Regions from separate parts of the Streptomyces sp. BYX5S genome, predicted to be linked through region 3. Evidence: riboswitches for the same ligand, from Rfam matches in the RefSeq annotation. Region 3 holds a riboswitch; each other region holds the start of a gene.

Region 1 (2,192 bases), 7.4 Mb from region 3:
ATGGGCGCGGTCGCCGCGGTCGCCGTCGTCATCGGCGCGTTCCGGGAGGCCGCCGAGCAGGAGGGCTCCCTGGAGGCGGTGGCCCAGCGCCTGGAGCGGGCGCTGGCCCGCGAGGGCACCCGGCGCAGCGGCATCGACGACTTCGAGGGCTTCACCACCGCGGTGCTCGTCGAGATCCCGCACGGCGCCGAGCTCGTCCGCGTCCTCAACCGCGGTCACCCCGCGCCCCTGCTGCTCCTCGGCGACGGCACCGTGCGGGAGCTCACCCCGCGCCAGGCGGCGCTGCCGCTCGGCATGAGCGAGCTGGGCAGCTGGCCCGACCGGTCCGTCGAGGCGGCGTTCCCGTCCGCGGCCACGCTGCTGCTCTACACCGACGGGCTCTCCGAGGCGCGCGATCCGAGCGGCCGCTTCTACGATCCGGCGGCCCGGCTGTCCGGCCGCCTCTTCCCCGGGCCCGAGGAGCTGCTCGCGACCCTCGCCGCGGAGGTGCGCGCGCACACCGGCGACGGGTCGCGGGACGACATGGCGCTGCTCGCCGTGCGCCGCGGCTGACGACCAAGATCGTTGTTACCCGAGGTAGCGGAACGTAGCCGAACGGCGTCGCTCCGCATAACAATTGATGCACCGTCAGAAAGGTGCTCCTGGTCGGGGCGGTGCCGACGGACGGTCAACTCGCCTGACTCTGTTCATTCTTGTCCGGATAAGTCCTGGCCAGAGTCGTGAACGATCAGTGGGAAGCGCTTGGAATTACTGTCTGCTGTCTATTAACGTTCGATAACGCAGCGCGGTCGTCCCAGCCGTCACAAGAGACGGCTCCGTGCGCACACGCTCAATCCCGCAAGGGAACCGGGGAACCATTAACTTGGGGTGAATCGGACATCTTTGGTGTCCGTAGGAGACCTTCCTGCTCCGAACCCGTCAGCTAACCCGGTAGGCGAGAAGGAAGGAAAGGAGAGCGCCCCCGTGGCGTCGAACCGGCCTGCCCCAGAGTTCTTCTACGGCCCCGAGGACACCATCGGTGCCGAGCAGGAGACCTGGGAGGAGTGGAACCCCACCGAGGAGTCCGTCTCCCCCGTCCGCGGCAGGCACCGTGTCGCCCGTCAGCGCGGCGGATTCGCGCGCAGCTCCACCGTCCTGGGCGTCGGCGTGATCGCCGCCGTCGGCGCGGGCGGCATCGCCACCGCGCAGGGCGGCAAGCCGCCGGTCCAGATCTCCATGCCCGACCTGTCGGCGGTCAAGGACTCGCTGCCCGAGGCCAAGTCGCTGCCGGGCGTGGGCTCCCTGATATCCGACGACTCGGACTCCGGCTCCGGCGCCACGGCCTCCCCGCTGAGCGGCGCCGGTATCACTCAGGCCGACGCGGCCGACGGCCGAACCGGCGCCGGTGAGGCGCTGCGGGCCCGCATCATGCAGCAGGCCGAGACGCAGCAGGACGCCGCCGACGCCGCCGCGAAGCAGGCCGCCGAGGAGGCTGCCGCCAAGCAGGCCGCCGAGGAGGCCGCCGCCAAGCAGGACGCCGCCAAGGCCAAGGAACTCGCCGAGAAGAAGAAGGCCGAGGAGGAGGCCCGCCGCAAGGCCGAGGCCGAGCGCCTCGCCAAGCTGGCGCGCAGCTACAAGCTCCCGGTCGCCTCGTACACGCTCTCCGGCACCTTCGGTCAGCCTGGTTCCATGTGGTCCTCCGGGTATCACACGGGTCTGGACTTCGCTGCTTCCACTGGTACCCCGATCCGCGCCATTCACTCCGGCACCGTCACGGAGGCCGGCTGGGCGGGCGCGTACGGCTACCGCACGGTGCTGACCCTCGACGACGGCACCGAACTCTGGTTCTGCCACCAGTCCTCGCTCAATGTCAGCGTGGGCCAGAAGGTCACGACCGGCGACGTCATCGGACGCGTCGGCGCCACCGGCAACGTCACCGGGCCGCACCTGCACCTGGAGGTCCACCCCGACGGGCAGTCCACCGGGGTCGACCCGGCGGCCTGGCTGCGCGACAAGGGCCTCACTCCCTGAGACGCACCCCGAACGGCGCATTCCCGGAATACCGCATTCCGTACGGGTGTTGGGACAGGGCATGACTTCTTCCCCCTCTCTGCGCAGGCTCGGCGGCTCCGACCTGGAGGTCTTCCCGCTCTCCCTCGGCGGCAACGTGTTCGGCTGGACCGCCGACGAGGCCACGTCCTTCGACGTCCTCG
Region 2 (2,192 bases), 4.7 Mb from region 3:
CGGGGCACGCGCTGGCCGCTTTCATCTACATGCTGTTCGCGCTGGGCGGGGGAGAGTAGGCCCCGGCCGCCCCGGCCGTCACTCCAGCAGGCGCTCGCGCAGCCGCTCGCGGGTGGCCGGGGTGATCCGCAGGCCCTCTTCGAGGTAGCGGTCCGTGCTGCCCCAGACCTCCTCGATGGTCTCCAGGCCCGCGTTCAGGTACTCGATGCGGGCGTCGAAGAGCGGGCTGAGCAGCTCCATGACCTCCTCGGAGTAGGCGTCCTGGGAGGTGGCGGTGCGGTGCACCTTGTAGCGGCGGTGCTTCTCGTTCGACTTGAGGTAGTCCGCCTCGATGGCGTCGCGCTCCACGCCGACCGCGATCAGCGTCACCGCGATGGACAGGCCCGCACGGTCCTTGCCCGCCGCGCAGTGCATCAGCGCGGGCAGGCTGTCCTCGGCGAGGGAGTGCAGCACGCGGCTGTGCTCCGCGGTGCGCTCCTTGATCATCGTGCGGTAGGAGTCGACGAGGCGGTCGGCGGCGCGGCCACCGGAGAGGATCCCGCGCAGCTGCTCGATGTCGCCGTCGCGGACCATCGCCCAGAACTCTGCGCCGTCGGCCGGGTCGTTGAGCGGCAGGTTCAGATTGCGCACGCCGGGCAGCTCGACGTCCGCGCCCTCCAGCTTCTGGTCCGCGGCGTTGCGGAAGTCGAAGACGGTGTGCAGGCCGAGGGAGGAGAGGAAGGCCGCGTCCTCGGCCGTGGCATGGGCGAGGTGGCCGCTGCGGAACAGAACGCCCTGGCGCACGCGACGGCCGTCCACGGTGGGAAGGCCTCCCACGTCTCGGAAGTTGCGCACTCCGGTCAGCTCGGGCTCGGTGGACGGTGCGTGCTGCGTCACAGGGGCTCCTCCCGTTCGGTGCACCGGCGTTGAGTCGCCGGCGGGCGCGCTCCTGACGATACGACATCGGTTCCAGGGGCAACCATGTGTCCGATTTAGGGCCATCCGTCCCAACTGTTCATGGATGGGAGGGGCTTGGGGGCGTGTGCGTGAGCGGCGTCATGTTCGTCACCCTGCGTGGCGATCGGCCGGGATTCCCGCGGCGCGAATTCCCCAAGGTATGGCGTTGGTAAAGCGGATTCGGCGACGCAGGGTTACACAGCAAACCCTCAGATGACCAAGGAATGGGCCGCCGAAGCGAATTCGGCGTTTGTCGCCGCCTTTGCCGTTCGCCTAATGTCCCCAATCAATCCGGTCGGAACGCCTAGTCCTGCCGCCGCCCGGAATCCTTTCGACTACCCGTCACGGCAGGAGCGGGGGACCCACACGCACGACGCCGCGCAGGGAATTTCCCGAAGCGGCTAGGGGTGAAGCCGGTCCCGTACGCCGGGCACGGCCGGGCATCTCCAGCCCGAACCCGACAGCTCACCTCGTAGGCGACGGAGAGGAAATCCCCCATGCCCGCAAAGGGAAAGCACCGCCTTTCGCCCTCCCGCCGCATCGCCCGCGTCGCCGCCGTCGCCTCCGCCGGTGGCGTCGCGATCGCCCTGCCGCTGATGGGCGCCTCCGGCGCCCAGGCCGCGACGGACGGCGGCGCCGCCGACACCTCGACGTACACCGTCAAGGCCGGTGACACGCTCTCGAAGATCGCCAAGGCGCAGGACGTCGAAGGCGGCTGGAAGAAGCTGTACGAGGACAACAAGGACGTCGTCGGCTCCGACGCGGACCGCATCCAGATCGGCATGAAGCTGGAGCTCGGCGGCGCGGCCGAGAACGACTCCGCGGACTCCGCGGACGATGCGGCCACCACCACGCAGACGAGCGCCACGACCACCGCCTCCGGCGACTACGTCGCGCCCGTCGACGGCGCCTCCGGCACCGGCTACGGCAACTCCGGCTCCATGTGGTCCAGCGGCAGCCACACCGGCGCCGACTTCTCCGTGCCCACCGGCACCTCCGTGAAGGCGATCGCCGACGGCACCGTCGTCTCCGCCGGTGACGGCGGCGCGTACGGCAACGAGGTCGTCATCGAGCACGCCGACGGCCACTTCTCCGAGTACGCCCACCTGTCGTCCATCAATGTCGCCCAGGGCGCCAAGGTCACGGCCGGCCAGGAGATCGCCAAGTCCGGCGCGACGGGCAACGTCACCGGGCCGCACCTCCACTTCGAGGTCCGCACGACCGCCGAGTACGGCTCGGACATCGACCCGATCGCG
Region 3 (2,192 bases):
GTTCACGCAGGAGAGATGGGAGGAGTACGGGGGGCTCGACTACGCCCCGCGTGCCGACCAGGCCAGCCGTTCGCAGCAGATAGCCGTCGCCGAGAAGGTTCTCGACGACAAGGGGCCGAGTGCCTGGCCGATGTGCTCCCTCACGGCCGACCTCACGAAGAGCGACGACTCGGCGGACGTCGACCCGGGTGTGTCCGCCTCGCCGCAGCCCTCGGATTCGTCCGATTCATCCGATTCGTCCGAGCCGGCGGCGTCGGATGAGCCTTCCGGGGCCGCCGAGTCCGCCGAGTCCGCCGAGTCCGCCGAGGGCTCCGGCGGCTCCGCGTCCTCGGACAATGAGGCCGACGCGGCGTCGGACGCCGCCACCGGCAAGGGCGCGGCGGACGACGGGGCCGCCGAGTCCTCACGTGACAAGTCCCACGCCCCGGACGACTCCGCTACGGAGTCCACCGAGTCCACCGAGTCCGCCGAACCGTCCGCGACGCCCTCCACCGAGGCCTCCGGCGCGGCCTCGGCGGGCCGCCACCGCGGCGACCGCGCCGCCGACGACGGCTCCGACTCCCGTACGGGTGAGGGTCGTCACGCCTCCCGTGACGACAAGCGCGACGGCGACACGTACAAGGTCCGCGCCGGCGACAACCTCTGGGACATCGCGAAGGCTCAGGACGTCCACGGCGGGTGGGACGGGCTGTACGAGTTGAACAAGGACACGGTCGGTTCCGACCCAGACCTCATCCTTCCTGGTCAGAGCCTGGATCTTGGGGACGGATCGGACAAAAAGTAGTTTGATTTCAGGGGGGTTGACGGGGCTTTGTCCGGTGTTGAGCGAGTGAGACATGGGTCTCAAAGCCCCTGATCGACTTTGAAATCGGGCGGATCCGTTGCTTACGGTCGTGACCGCTCGCTTCAGCGGGCCCCGACGGATGTCACGCCGAATCCTGCCAACGTCCGTACGGGAACAGTCGACGCGTAAGCGCCGTGGGCAGGAGCGGGGGACCCAGGTAAGCCGCCCTTCCGGGAGACCGGACGGGCTTGGGGTGAAGCAGCGCACAAGGTGCGACGCCGGACACTCACTGGTCCGAACCCGACAGCTCACCTCGCAGGCGTCGGTGAGGGGATATCTCCATGCTGTTTTCCACCAAGAACAAGCACCGTCGCCCGTCCAAGGCTGTCCGTGTCGCCACGCTCGGCGGCGTCGCCGCTGCCGCCGTCGCCGTCCCGCTGATGGGCGCGACGTCCGCCTCGGCCGCCACCTCGTCCGAGTGGGACCAGGTCGCGCAGTGCGAGTCCGGTGGCAACTGGTCGATCAACACGGGCAACGGCTTCTACGGCGGCCTGCAGTTCTCGGCGTCCACCTGGTCCGCCTACGGCGGCGACCAGTACGCCTCCACCGCCGACCAGGCCTCCAAGGCCCAGCAGATAGCCGTCGGCGAGAAGGTCCTCGCCTCCCAGGGCGCGGGCGCCTGGCCGAACTGCGGCTCGGGCCTGTCCTCCGCCTCGTACGACGGTGCCTCGGCCGAGTCGTCCTCGCAGCAGCAGGACACCCAGAGCACCCAGCAGCAGGACACGCAGCAGCGTGCCGACCGCTCCGAGCAGCGTGAGCAGCCGAAGCAGCAGGAGGCCCCGAAGCAGGAGGCCCCGAAGCAGGACACCGTCACCACCCCGACCGGCAACAAGGTCGAGAAGGGCGACGGCGAGTACAAGGTCGAGTCCGGCGACACCCTCAGCAAGATCGCCGAGGCGCACGACACGACCTGGCAGAAGCTGTTCGAGAAGAACAAGGACATCGTCAAGGACGCCAACCTGATCTACCCGGGTCAGCAGCTGCACCTCAGCTAATAGCTGAGCCAGTAACGCGTCAGGCACGGACTCGGCATCGGCGGACGCCGAGTCCCGCCGCACCCCGTCCCCACGGGCCGCTCACTTCGGCGACCTTCGTCCCGGCACAGCCGGGACGGAGGTCGCTGTTTTTGTTTCGTTAAGGAACATTTCGCTCTCGGCGTTGTCCACGAGGCGGTCGTCCGGCTGGCCGATGCCCGCGGGCCGGTTACGCTCAGGGGTGCGGGACCACGTATCCAAGCAGCCGCCCGCATAGCCTGCGTCACATCCCAGAAGGAGATGCTCGTGCCGTCCATCGACGTCGTCGTAGCCCGGGAAATCCTGGACTCCCGAGGCAACCCCACGGTCGAGGT
Region 4 (2,192 bases), 5.6 Mb from region 3:
GAGGGCCGAATCCAGGGATATTTTTTGGACAGTCGGGGTCCGCACACGCGAAAGCCCCGGCTCGGTGAGCCGGGGCTTTCGAGGCGTGTGCCGGGTGGGTCAGACGTTCACACCGTGCTGGCGCAGGTACGCGACGGGGTCGATGTCCGAGCCGTAGTCCGGGCCGGTGCGGGCCTCGAAGTGCAGGTGCGGGCCCGTGACGTTGCCGGTGGCGCCGGAGAGGCCTATCTGCTGGCCGGGGGTGACGCTCTGGCCGACGGAGACGCCGATCGACGACAGGTGGCCGTACTGGGTGTACGTGCCGTCCTTCATCTTGATCACGACGTTGTTGCCGTACGCCCCGCCCCAGCCGGCCTCGACGACGGTGCCCATGCCGACCGCGTGCACCGAGGTGCCGGTGGAGGCGTGGAAGTCGATGCCGGTGTGGCTGCCGGAGGACCACAGGCCGCTGCCGGCCTGGTAGGCGGTGGAGACGTACGAACCGGAGATCGGCGCCACGAAGCTGTTCAGGCGCTTGCGCTCGGCCTCGCGGGCGGCGCGCTCCTTGGCCTCGCGCTCCTTCTCGGCCTTCTCGGCGGCCCGCTTCTTGGCCTCGGCCTCGGCCTTGCGCTTGGCCTCCTCGGCCTTCTTCTTGGCCTCGGCCTCGGCCTTCGCCTTGGCGGCGGCCTTCTCCTGCGCGACGGCCTGGGCGTCGATCTGGTCGGCGAGGGAGTCGCCGATGGCGACGGCCTGCGTGAGGCCGTCGTGCTCGGCCAACGTGGTGTCGGCGGCGAGCGCGGGGGCGGCGAGGCTTCCCACCACACCCGTCGTGGTGAGTGCGGCAACGCCGGCTACCTGTGCGGTGGTACGCGTCAGGCGGCTGGGGCGGCGGTGCTTCCCGGTGGCACGGGTGAACGCCATGAAGTGGCTGGTCCTTTCCTTCCTTCTCGCCTACCGGGTTAGCTGACGGGTTCGGAGCAGGAAGGTCTCCTACGGGCCCCCTCCCCCTGCGGGAAGAGCGCCCGATTCACCCCAGGGACTGCGGTGGGTCCCCGGCTCCCCTGGCTCGCACCATGGGGACTCGGCGATGACTGTCCGGTGTCGCGGGCGCGACGTGCGGCTGGCGGACAGCCGGAGGGAACGCTAAGCGGGCCGACTTTGAATCAACAAACAGAACCCGGCTTTTGTAGTGCACGCCACAGGGCAGACAGGCAACCTCTGCACCAATTCGGACATTTGCGAGCGTGTGGTGATTCCGAATGATCGTGACCAACACCACGGAGCCCCGGCGGCCGAGTCGGCGCCGGGGCTCGCGAGGTGCTGGGACGGATCGGATCAGCCCGCGACCACGGTGACCTCGCCGATGCCGAGCGCCTTCACCGGCTCCTCGATCTGCGCGGCGTCGCCCACGAGGATCGTCACCAGCCGGTCCGCCGGGAACGCGCTCACGACGGCGGCCGTGGCCTCCACCGTGCCGGTCGCGGCGAGCTGCTGGTACAGCCGCGCCTGGAAGTCGTCCGGCAGGTGCTGCTCGACCTGGTCGGCGAGGGTGCTCGCGACGGCCGCGGCGGTCTCGAACTTCAGCGGGGCGACACCCACCAGGTTCTGCACGGCGGTGTCCCGTTCGGCGTCCGTGAGGCCCTCGGCCGCCAGGGTGCGCAGGACCTTCCAGAGGTCGTCGAGCGCGGGGCCGGTGTTCGGCGTGTCCACCGAGCCGCTGATGGCGAGCATCGCCGCGCCGCTGCCGTCGGGCGCCGAACGCAGCACCTGGGCGAAGGACCGCACCCCGTAGGTGTAGCCCTTCTCCTCGCGCAGGACGCGGTCCAGACGCGACGTGAGGGTGCCGCCCAGGCAGTACGTGCCGAGGACCTGCGCGGCCCACACACGGTCGTGCTTGTCGGGTCCGACGCGGCCGATGAGCAGCTGCGTCTGCACGGCTCCCGGACGGTCCACGATGATCACGCGGCCGGTGTCGTCGGCGACGACCGGCGGCACGGGGCGCGCCTCTGCGGTGTCGCCGGTCCAGGCGCCCAGCGTGTCGGCGAGGAGGGTGTCCAGGTCGATGCCCGTCAGGTCGCCCACGACGACGGCCGTGGCGGTGGCGGGGCGTACGTGCCGGTCGTAGAAGGCGCGCACCGACGCGGCGTCGATGGCCGAGACGGTCTCCTCGGTGCCCTGGCGGGGGCGCGACACGCGCGCGTCGGCCGGGAAGA

The links. A riboswitch is a leader RNA that binds a small molecule or an ion and turns the genes downstream of it on or off. The one in region 3 is predicted to bind cyclic di-AMP.
Region 1: another riboswitch for cyclic di-AMP. It lies ahead of ACYBSK_RS36130 (M23 family metallopeptidase); the one in region 3 lies ahead of ACYBSK_RS02940 (transglycosylase family protein).
Region 2: another riboswitch for cyclic di-AMP. It lies ahead of ACYBSK_RS24285 (M23 family metallopeptidase); the one in region 3 lies ahead of ACYBSK_RS02940 (transglycosylase family protein).
Region 4: another riboswitch for cyclic di-AMP. It lies ahead of ACYBSK_RS28240 (M23 family metallopeptidase); the one in region 3 lies ahead of ACYBSK_RS02940 (transglycosylase family protein).

Annotation. Positions count from the first base shown of each region.
Region 1 is NZ_CM138829.1:7,999,378-8,001,569, reverse strand. Features, by position in the region: gene ACYBSK_RS36135 (PP2C family protein-serine/threonine phosphatase) at 1-552, shown strand, start outside; cyclic di-AMP (ydaO/yuaA leader) riboswitch at 817-952, shown strand; gene ACYBSK_RS36130 (M23 family metallopeptidase) at 964-2,010, shown strand; gene ACYBSK_RS36125 (aldo/keto reductase) at 2,072-2,192, shown strand, end outside.
Region 2 is NZ_CM138829.1:5,326,832-5,329,023, reverse strand. Features, by position in the region: gene ACYBSK_RS24295 (DUF6126 family protein) at 1-59, shown strand, start outside; gene ACYBSK_RS24290 (tyrosine-protein phosphatase) at 79-876, opposite strand; cyclic di-AMP (ydaO/yuaA leader) riboswitch at 1,263-1,428, shown strand; gene ACYBSK_RS24285 (M23 family metallopeptidase) at 1,434-2,192, shown strand, end outside.
Region 3 is NZ_CM138829.1:649,289-651,480, forward strand. Features, by position in the region: gene ACYBSK_RS02935 (transglycosylase family protein) at 1-784, shown strand, start outside; cyclic di-AMP (ydaO/yuaA leader) riboswitch at 965-1,121, shown strand; gene ACYBSK_RS02940 (transglycosylase family protein) at 1,126-1,839, shown strand; gene eno (phosphopyruvate hydratase) at 2,125-2,192, shown strand, end outside.
Region 4 is NZ_CM138829.1:6,259,001-6,261,192, forward strand. Features, by position in the region: gene ACYBSK_RS28240 (M23 family metallopeptidase) at 100-900, opposite strand; cyclic di-AMP (ydaO/yuaA leader) riboswitch at 914-1,076, opposite strand; gene ACYBSK_RS28245 (M16 family metallopeptidase) at 1,315-2,192, opposite strand, start outside.